Sphingobium yanoikuyae: one gene and its partners. The protein of the gene in region 2 binds, or shares a complex with, the protein of the main gene of each other region. Links are inferred from orthologs where the notes say so. Each region holds a gene or a part of one and is shown on either strand. Other genes may lie near its edges. The genes, in order: secA, secY and secG.

Evidence for each region.
Region 1: the proteins of secY (region 2) and secA are in contact, whole or in part, in a crystal structure (PDB 3DIN), measured with the Thermotoga maritima proteins. The link is inferred for Sphingobium yanoikuyae from one-to-one orthologs. Residues at the interface, in WP_004081795.1 of Thermotoga maritima: Glu108, Gly109, Glu110, Glu111, Ala236, Glu237, Arg238, Arg239, Ile240, Thr241, Ile242, Gln243, Tyr244, Ala245, Arg246, Arg247, Val248, Thr249, Gly250, Arg251, Arg252, Val253, Tyr254, Gly256, Ala257, Ser258, Thr259, Tyr260, Leu261, Pro262; in WP_004082002.1 of Thermotoga maritima: Glu261, Ala262, Arg263, Lys300, Ala301, Arg302, Thr303, Ile304, Ile305, Leu323, Tyr324, Asp325, Pro326, Val329, Ser330, Tyr333, Ile336, Lys340, Phe345, Val349, Glu363, Phe364, Tyr374, Ser375, Gly376, Gly377, Glu393, Ile395, Thr482, Ser483.
Region 3: secY (region 2) and secG share a complex: the UniProt entries of both Escherichia coli proteins name them as parts of the sec protein translocase complex. The link is inferred for Sphingobium yanoikuyae from one-to-one orthologs.

The regions. Positions count from the first base shown.
Region 1 is NZ_CP139979.1:2,105,862-2,109,282, reverse strand. Bases 54-3,322 are described here. They hold secA (preprotein translocase subunit SecA), read left to right. Parts: upstream 54-389; coding sequence 390-3,122; downstream 3,123-3,322. Other genes in these bases: U0025_RS09690 (glycine zipper 2TM domain-containing protein), read left to right, coding at 3,283-3,322; U0025_RS09700 (glycosyltransferase family 39 protein), read right to left, coding at 54-135. Also shown: more of U0025_RS09700, read right to left, coding at 1-53; more of U0025_RS09690, read left to right, coding at 3,323-3,421. UniProt on the Escherichia coli protein: Required for protein export, interacts with the SecYEG preprotein conducting channel.
Region 2 is NZ_CP139979.1:3,757,261-3,760,282, reverse strand. What follows is about bases 31-2,900. They hold secY (preprotein translocase subunit SecY), read left to right. Parts: upstream 31-727; coding sequence 728-2,074; downstream 2,075-2,900. Other genes in these bases: U0025_RS17240 (SRPBCC family protein), read left to right, coding at 2,877-2,900; U0025_RS17245 (adenylate kinase), read left to right, coding at 2,121-2,777; rplO (50S ribosomal protein L15), read left to right, coding at 31-532. Also shown: more of rplO, read left to right, coding at 2-30; more of U0025_RS17240, read left to right, coding at 2,901-3,022. UniProt on the Escherichia coli protein: The central subunit of the protein translocation channel SecYEG. Consists of two halves formed by TMs 1-5 and 6-10.
Region 3 is NZ_CP139979.1:723,201-726,231, reverse strand. The notes cover bases 32-2,910. They hold secG (preprotein translocase subunit SecG), read right to left. Parts: upstream 1,721-2,910; coding sequence 1,343-1,720; downstream 32-1,342. Other genes in these bases: tpiA (triose-phosphate isomerase), read right to left, coding at 2,096-2,839; U0025_RS03390 (CTP synthase), read right to left, coding at 32-1,252. Outside these bases: more of U0025_RS03390, read right to left, coding at 1-31. UniProt on the Escherichia coli protein: Subunit of the protein translocation channel SecYEG. Overexpression of some hybrid proteins has been thought to jam the protein secretion apparatus resulting in cell death; while this may be true it also results in FtsH-mediated degradation of SecY.

The DNA of each region.
Region 1 (3,421 bases), 1.7 Mb from region 2 along the record:
ATATTGGCTTTCGTCATGATCGAAGGGTGCGGCAATCGCGGCGATCAGGAACCAGCCGGTCAATGCGCTAACCAGCAGCGCCGCCAGAGGCAGGCGCAATCGGCGCGACGGCGCCATGGAAATGGAACGATACACCCTGTTTGCGACCCTTGTTGTCGTGGCGCTCTTGCGGCGGCGTGCGCCCAAACGCAAAATATTTTCGGCGGCGCGTCGCGCCTGCACGACGGCAGGACGGCGCGGCTGCGGCAAAACCGCATCGGGCAAAGCCGTTACAGCCGTGCGACAGTCCGTCGCATTGATTGACTATCGGCTGTGCCGTGCCTAAATCGCGGCGCATATCTGCCCATGTGTCCGTTGGACCCATGGCCCCCTCATTGTCAGGAATTTGCATGTTCGGCGCACTCGCCAAGTCTATCTTCGGATCGTCCAACGAACGTTATGTGAAATCGCTGGGCAAGGTCATCGACCAGATCGCCGCCTTCGAACCGACGATCCAGGCGATGAGCGATGATGAACTGGTGAACCAGACGGCGCGCTTCCGTGAGCGCCTGGCCAATGGCGAAACGCTGGACGGCCTGCTGCCCGAAGCCTTTGCGACCGTTCGTGAAGCCTCGGTCCGCGTGCTCGGCATGCGTCACTTCGACGTCCAGATGATCGGTGGCATCGTCCTGCATCGCGGCGAGATCGCCGAAATGCGCACCGGTGAGGGCAAGACGCTGGTGGCGACGCTCGCCACCTATCTGAACGCGCTTGAGGGCAAGGGCGTCCATGTCGTCACCGTGAACGACTATCTGGCCAGCCGTGACTGCGAATGGATGGGTCAGGTCTATCGCTTCCTGGGCCTCACCACCGGTGTGATCGTGCCCAACCTGTCGGAAGACCAGCGCCGCGAGGCCTATAATGCCGACATCACCTATGCGACCAACAATGAACTCGGCTTCGATTATCTGCGCGATAACATGAAGTTCGATCGCGGTGCGATGGTCCAGCGCCCGTTCAACCATGCGATCGTCGACGAAGTCGATTCGATCCTGATCGACGAAGCGCGCACGCCGCTGATCATTTCCGGTCCGACCGACGACAAGTCGGAGCTGTATGTCGCGGTCGACGCGATCGTGAAGCAGCTGGTCGAGGAGGATTATGAGAAGGACGAGAAGCAGCGCACGATTACGCTGACCGAAGACGGCACCGAGAAGATCGAGCGCCTGCTGGAGGCCGCCGGCCTGCTCCAGGGCAATAATCTCTACGATTTCGAGAACACGCAGGTCGTCCATCACGTCAACCAGGCGCTGCGCGCGGTGGTGATGTTCCGCCGCGACATCGATTATATCGTCAAGGACGGCAAGGTCGTCATCATTGACGAATTCACCGGCCGCATGATGGATGGCCGCCGCTGGTCGGACGGTCTGCACCAGGCGGTGGAAGCCAAGGAAGGCGTCCAGATCGAGCCGGAAAACCAGACGCTGGCGTCGATCACCTTCCAGAATTATTTCCGCATGTACCCCAAGATTTCGGGCATGACCGGCACCGCATCGACCGAGGCGACCGAATTCTACGAAATCTACAAAATGAACGTCGTCACCATCCCGACCAATCGGCCGGTGCAGCGCGTCGACGAAGAAGACACGTTCTACAAGAATCTGGAAGACAAGTTCCGGGGCATCGCGCGCACCATCAAGGAACATGCCGAAAAGGGTCAGCCGGTGCTGGTCGGCACCGTGTCGATCGAAAAGTCGGAAATGCTGTCGGAATTCCTCAATCAGGAAGGCGTCAAGCATGCGGTCCTGAACGCGCGCTTCCACGAGAGCGAAGCCCATATCGTGGCCCAGGCAGGCCGCAAGGGCGCAGTGACGATCGCCACCAACATGGCTGGCCGCGGCACCGACATCAAGCTGGGCGGCAATCTGGAGATGCGCGTCGAGGACGAGCTGCGTGATATGCCGGAAGGCCCGGAGCGCGACGCAGCGGTCGCCCGCATCGAGGTCGAGATCGAGGCGGAGAAGCAGGAAGTGCTGGCCGCCGGCGGCCTGTTCGTTCTGGCGACCGAGCGGCACGAAAGCCGCCGTATCGACAATCAGCTGCGTGGCCGTTCGGGCCGTCAGGGAGACCCCGGCCTGTCGCGCTTCTACCTCAGCCTCGACGATGACCTGATGCGCATCTTCGGCCCGGACACGATGTTCGCCAAGATGATCCGTTCCAACCTGGAGGATGGCGAGGCACTGCCCCCGTCCAAGTGGCTGAGCAAGGCGATCGAGACCGCCCAGCGCAAGGTCGAGGCCCGCAACTACGACATCCGCAAGCAGGTCGTCGAATATGACGATGTCATGAATGACCAGCGCAAGGTGATCTACGAGCAGCGCAGCGACATCATGGACGCCGAAACGGTGGACGATGTCGTCACCGACATGCGCCATGAAACGGTCAATGACCTGGTCGGCGCATCCTGCCCGCCGGGCACCTATCCCGAACAATGGGATATGGAGCGGCTGAAGCTGCGCACCGCCGAAGTGCTGGGTCTGGAGCCTGATTTCGACGCCTGGCTGGCCGAGGACGCCGTCGATCCGGAAATGATCGAGGAGCGGCTTGCCGGTCTGGCCGACGCGGCCATTGCCGAGAAGACGCAGGAAGTCGAAGCGGCCGACTGGCACATGATCGAGAAGAGCATCATGCTCCAGAGCCTCGACCATCACTGGAAGGAGCATCTCTCGACGCTCGACGCGCTGCGCCAGGTGGTGCATCTGCGCGCCTATGCGCAGAAGACGCCGATCAACGAATATAAGCAGGAAGCCTTCGCCCTGTTCGAGCGCATGCTCGAGAATATCCGCGAGGACGTGACCAGCTCGATCGCGCGGGTGCAGTTCCGTATGGAAGCGCCGCAGCCGCAGTTCGACCTGCCGGTGCTGCCGGACTTCATCACCACCCATATCGACCCCTTCTCGGGCGAGGATAACAGCGCGGATATCGATGGCAGCCAGCTGGCGGGCATCACCACCACCATTCCGCGCGCGCCGGTGGACAATGTCGCGCCGGGCGAGTTCGCCAATCTCGACATCAGCCGCAACGCGCTTTGCCCCTGCGGTTCGGGTCAGAAATACAAGCATTGCCATGGTGCGCTGAGCTGAGGCGCGACCACAGGCGAGAAACAGGGAAGGGCGTTGCCGATGGCAGCGCCCTTTTTTTGTTTTGGTCCTGCAATGAAAATGGGGAACTCTTGCGCTGACAGGCCGTTGCGCATTGCGCCTGTGCGATGCGGACCGGATGTTCCGGCGGAAGGAGAAAGGCATGAGGAAATTTGCGATGGTATTGGCCTTGGCTGTGATCGCGGCCCCGATTGCGGCAACGGCCCAGCCGCCCGGCCATGGGCAGAACAAGCCTTCGCACAATAATGGCAACGGTCCGGGCAACCGACCGCCGGGCCATA
Region 2 (3,022 bases):
CATGAAACTGAACGAAATCAACGACAATGCCGGTGCCCGCAAGGGTCGTATGCGCGTCGGCCGCGGTATCGGCTCGGGCAAGGGCAAGACCGCCGGTCGCGGCCAGAAGGGTGCCAAGGCACGCTCGGGCGTCAGCATCAACGGCTTCGAGGGTGGCCAGATGCCGCTCCACATGCGCATCCCTAAGCGCGGCTTCAACAACATCTTCGCCAACGATTATGCGATCGTGAACCTGGGTGAAGTGCAGGCCGCGATCGATGCCGGCAAGCTGGACGCCGCTGCCGTCATCGACCATGCTGCGCTGAAGGCAGCCAACCTGGCCCGTGGTGGCAAGGATGGCGTCCGGGTTCTCGCCAAGGGCGAACTGACCGCCAAGGTCAGCTTCCTCGTCGCCGGTGCCTCGAAGAGCGCCGTCGAAGCGGTCGCCAAGGCCGGTGGCAAGCTGGACGTGATCGAAGTCGTCCCGGCAGCCGAGAAGGCCAAGGCGAAGAAGGGCACCGCCCTTGCCGCCAAGAAGGCCGCCAAGGCCTAAGTCTCGCCCGAGACTTGCAAGCACGGCCCCGCTGCCCGATATGGGTTGGCGGGGCTATGTGTATCGGGGGGAGCATATGTTCGTCGCAACGGCGGCAACTCCCGTTCGACATGGTCTTCCCGCCCCGCTAAGGGGGTAGCGATTCCGCCACGGAGCCCGACGGCTCCGGCAAGAATGATTTGAAGGGCAGCCACAATGGCATCGAGAGCCGACCAGCTCGCATCCAATCTCAGCCTCGCGAAGTTCAGCCAGGCGACCGACCTCAAGAAGCGCCTGTGGTTTACCCTCGGCGCGCTGATCGTCTTCCGCTTCCTCAGCTTCGTGCCGCTGCCGGGTATCGATCCCACCGCGCTCGCGGCCTGGTCGCAGAAGTCGGCCGGTGGCATCCTCGACATCTTCAACACCTTCTCGGGTGGTGCATTGTCGCGCGCGAGCCTCATCACGCTCGGCATCATGCCCTATATCACCGCGTCGATCGTGGTGCAGTTGGCCGCCTCCCTCTCGCCGCAGCTCGCGGCGATCAAGAAGGAAGGCGAGAGCGGCCGCAAGAAGCTGAACCAGTATACTCGCTATGGCACCGTCGGCCTGACCGCCGTGCAGGGCTATGCCGCCGCCGCCAACTGGCAGGCGCAGGGCGTGGTCGTGGACCCCGGCATGCTGTTCGTCGTCTCGGCGATCATCTCGCTGATCGGCGGCACCATGTTCCTGCTGTGGCTGGGTGAGCAGATCACTTCGCGCGGTATCGGCAACGGCACCAGCCTGATCATCATGGCCGGTATCGTCGCGCAGCTGCCGGTGACGCTGAGCAACCTGTTCAAGTCGGGCAGCGAAGGCTCGATCTCGGGCCTGGTCATCTTCCTGGTCGTCGTGCTGGGCTTTGGTCTGATTGCCTTCATCTGCTTCATGGAACGGGCGCAGCGCCGGGTGCTGATCCAGTATCCCAAGCGCCAGACGCGCCAGGGCCTGATGCAGGCCGATCGCAGCCACCTGCCGCTGAAGGTCAACACCGCGGGCGTGATCCCGCCGATCTTCGCCAGCTCGCTGCTGCTGCTGCCGCTGACCATCTCGCAGTTCATGGGCGTGAAGGCGGACGATGACAGCCGCTGGAGCAGCATCGTGCTGACGATCAACCAGTATCTGTCGCACGGCAGCCCCTTCTACATGGGCCTTTATGGGCTGGGGATCGTCTTCTTCTGCTTCTTCTACACCGCCGTGGTGTTCAATCCGGAAGAGACGGCCGACAATCTGAAGCGCAATGGCGGCTTCATTCCGGGCATCCGTCCGGGCAAGAATACCGAGAATTATCTCGATTATGTCCTGACCCGGATCACCGTGATCGGCGCCGCCTACCTGGCCTTCATCTGTCTGGTGCCGGAATTTGCCATCGCCCGGGCGGGAATTCCCTTCTACCTTGGTGGGACTAGCCTGCTGATCGTCGTCAATGTTACGGTCGATACCGTGACCCAGATCCAGAGCCATCTGCTTGCCCATCAATATGGGGATCTGATCAAGAAGGCGAAGCTGAAGGGCCGTCTGCGCTAAGGGGGCGCAGACAGGCAAGCGCAAGTACAAGGGGAGAATGCGCGCAATGAATATCATTCTGCTTGGTCCTCCGGGTGCCGGCAAGGGCACCCAGGCCACGCGGCTCGTCGACAGCCGTGGCATGGTTCAGCTGTCGACCGGCGACATGCTGCGGGCTGCGGTGAAGGCGGGGACTCCGGTCGGCCTTCAGGCCAAGGCGCTGATGGAATCGGGTTCGCTGGTGCCGGACGAGGTCGTCTCGGGCATCATCGGCGAAGCGCTTGATGCGCTGGCGGCCGATACCGGCGTGATCTTCGACGGCTATCCGCGGACCGAGGCCCAGGCCCATTCGCTCGACACCATCCTGGCCGATCGCGGCCGCACGCTCGATCATGTGATCGAGCTGGAAGTGGACGAGGATGCGCTGGTCGAGCGCATTACCGGTCGCTTCACCTGCGCGACCTGCGGCGAAGGCTATCATGATGTCTTCAAGCAGCCCAAGGTCGAGGGTACGTGCGACAAGTGCGGCGGGCATGAGTTCAAGCGTCGTCCCGACGACAATGAGGAAACCGTGCGTACCCGCATGGCCGAGTATCGCGCCAAGACCGCACCGATCCTGCCGATCTACGAAGCGCGCGGCATCGTCAGCCGCGTCGACGGCATGGCCGACATGAACGATGTCAGCGGCGCGATCGTCGCCATCTTGGACGGCGTTCCGGCCTGAGCTATTCTCCCTCCCCGACGACAAGGCGGGGAGGGGACATGGCCTATCCAATCAGATCGATACTGACAGGCGCTGGCGGCCGCGCCCGGACAGGGTGGGGTGGTTGCCAGCAGCGATGCCGGCTTTGTCGTGCAGGCGAGCGTGGACGTGGCTATGGCGCCCGACGCGGCCTATGCTCTGCTGGCAGAGCCGGGGCGCTGGTGGAACAGCGCACATACGTATAGCGGCGATGCGCGCAACATGGT
Region 3 (3,031 bases), 3.0 Mb from region 2 along the record:
TGATGAGGCCGACGACCGGCTCGCTGGTCTCGCCGAACTCGGTGGTCGAGGCATTCTCGATCCCCGCCGTGTTCCGCGCGCCTTCGATGCAGGCCATCTGCATGCCAAGACAGATACCAAAGAAGGGCACGTCGCGTTCGCGCGCGAACTTGACCGACGCGATCTTGCCTTCCGACCCGCGCACGCCGAAGCCACCGGGGACGAGAATGCCGTGCATCGGTTCGAGGCTGGCGGCGAGATCGTCGCCCTTCTCGAACAGTTCGGCGTCGATCCACTTGATGTTGACCTTCACCCGGTTGGCAAGGCCGCCATGGTGCAGCGCTTCGTGCAGCGACTTGTAGGCGTCGAGCAGGCCGACATATTTGCCGACCACGCCGATCGTCACTTCGCCTTCGGGATTGAGCTGGCGATCCATGATATCGGTCCAGCGGTCCATCGACGGCGCGGGCGCATCGGTGATGCCGAAGGCGCGCAGCACTTCATTGTCGAGACCCTCGGCATGATATTGCTCGGGCACGGCATAGATGCTCTTGGCGTCGAGCGCCGGAATGACCGCCTCGGGACGGACATTGCAGAAGAGGGCGATCTTCTTGCGCTCGCTCTCGGGCAGCGGATGCTCGGCGCGGCACAGCAGGATGTCGGGCTGGATGCCGAGCGAGGTCAACTCGCGCACGCTGTGCTGGGTCGGCTTGGTCTTCAGTTCGCCGGCCGCCGCGAGATAGGGCACCAGGGTCACATGGACGAAGATCGACTGGCCGCGATCCAGATCATTATGGAGCTGGCGAATCGCTTCCATGAAGGGCAGCGATTCGATGTCGCCGACGGTGCCGCCGATTTCGCACAGCACGAAGTCCAGATCCTCGGTCTCCGCCGTGGCGAACGCCTTGATCTCGTCGGTGACGTGCGGGATGACCTGGACAGTCGCGCCCAGATAGTCGCCGCGCCGTTCGCGCTGGATGATGGTCTGATAGACCCGGCCCTGGGTGACGTTGTCCGACTGGCGCGCCGACACGCCGGTAAAGCGTTCATAATGGCCAAGATCGAGGTCGGTTTCCGCCCCGTCGTCGGTCACATAGACTTCGCCATGCTGATAGGGCGACATCGTGCCCGGATCGACGTTGAGATAGGGGTCGAATTTCCGGATTCGCACGCGATAGCCCCGCGCCTGCAACAGCGCTGCCAAGGATGCGGCCATGAGGCCCTTACCAAGCGAGGAGACCACGCCGCCGGTGATGAAAATATACCGCGTCATGGGAGAAGAGGCTTAGCCTTATACAAACGAGTTGAGCAAGCGCGCGAATCCGCACGCTCGCAAAAAATATGGCGATGAACGACGAAAAGGTCAGTTAGCGAGCGGAACTGCGCCGTTCGCTGCCGAACCATTGCCGGCGGCACTGGCCGCCCCGGCCAGCGGGTCGGCGTTGCCGGTCGCGGGCGCCGGGGCCTGCGTGGCGGGAGCCGACTTGACCAGCGAGGTGTCGATGTCGCCGCCGGCATGACGGACCGAGGCGATGACCGCCAGGGTGATCGACAGCAGGACGAAGATGGTCGCCAGGATCGTGGTCGAACGCGTCAGGAAATCCGCCGCGCCGCGCGCCGACATCAGCCCGGCCGGGCTGCCACCGACGCCCAGACCGCCACCTTCCGACTTCTGCATCAGAATGACGGTGACCAGCAGGGCAGCGACGATCGCCTGCACGACGAGAAGGAAGGTGAACATGCGGGTTCTTTTCTGTCCAATGAAGGAATGCGTTGGCGCGCACATAGCGATGATGGGCCGCCGGGGCAACCGGCGAGCCTGTCGATATGAACGAAGGCACGGATGAGGCCGCGTGCAGAAGGCGCTGCGGTTGGCTTGCAATGGCCCATATAATCAAGTCTGGACAGTGAAAGAACCGTTCGGGCTGAGCGAAGTCGAAGCCCTCGGCCGAGCGGAGCGAGGCAATAGCTTCGCCTTCGCTCAGCAGCGCCCTTCGACTTCGCTCAGGGCGAACGGAGTGAAGATAGCCAGCCCCTTCAACGCACAGCCAGCAACGAGCCCGACTCGCATCAAGCCAGAAGCCCCCTCTTCCGCACGAAGAGAGGGCGCTCTGCATCAATCCGCGGCGGCGATCACCGGTTCGAACTTGGCAGCCGACAGGCTGGCGCCGCCGACCAGGCCGCCGTCGACGTCCGGCAGGGCGATGATCTCGGCGGCATTATCGCCGTTCATCGATCCGCCATAAAGGATGCGCATGGCGTCGGCCTGTTCCTGGCCGATCCGACTGGCAAGCGCAGCCCGCAAGGTGGCGTGCATCGACTGGATCGCCTCCAGCGTCGGGATACGGCCGGTGCCGATCGCCCAGATGGGTTCATAGGCGACGGCCAGCCAGTCGGCGCTCGCGCCTTCGGGCAGCGAGGCGAGCAACTGGGCGGTGACCACTTCGTCGGCATCGCCCGCATCGCGCACGGCGAGCGTTTCGCCGACGCACAGGATCACCTTCATGCCCGCCGCATGGGCGGCGACCGACTTGGCGGCGACATCGGCGTTGGTCTCGCCGCGCGTCTCGCGCCGTTCGCTATGACCGGTAATGACCCAGGTCGCCCCCGCCTCGATCAGCATCTCGGCCGACAGCGAGCCGGTATAGGCGCCGCTCAGTTCCATATGACAATTCTGGGCGCCGATGAAGGCCGCGCCCTTCAGCTGCGACCCGGCCATGATCAGCGTGGCCGGCAGGCAGAGCCCGACTTCCACCGCCGGATGCTGCGCGGCGAGCTTGCCGATTGCCTCCACCTCGTCGAGATGCGCGCGCATCCCGTTCATCTTCCAGTTGCCGACCACCAGCTTGCGCCTGCTCATCGGTCCAAGTCCCCTTGTGATTATTGCTGCACGTGCCCGCAGCGGGTCCCCACGGCATGCACCGCGTCTCCTGGTTCCGCTTTCAGGCAATCAAGCCGATGGACGGCGATGCAGCATTTGTCCAGACCGTCCGCCACGGCCGCACTTGCCGCCGGGTCGATCCGCCCCTAAAGCGGGCCGCCATATCGCCGC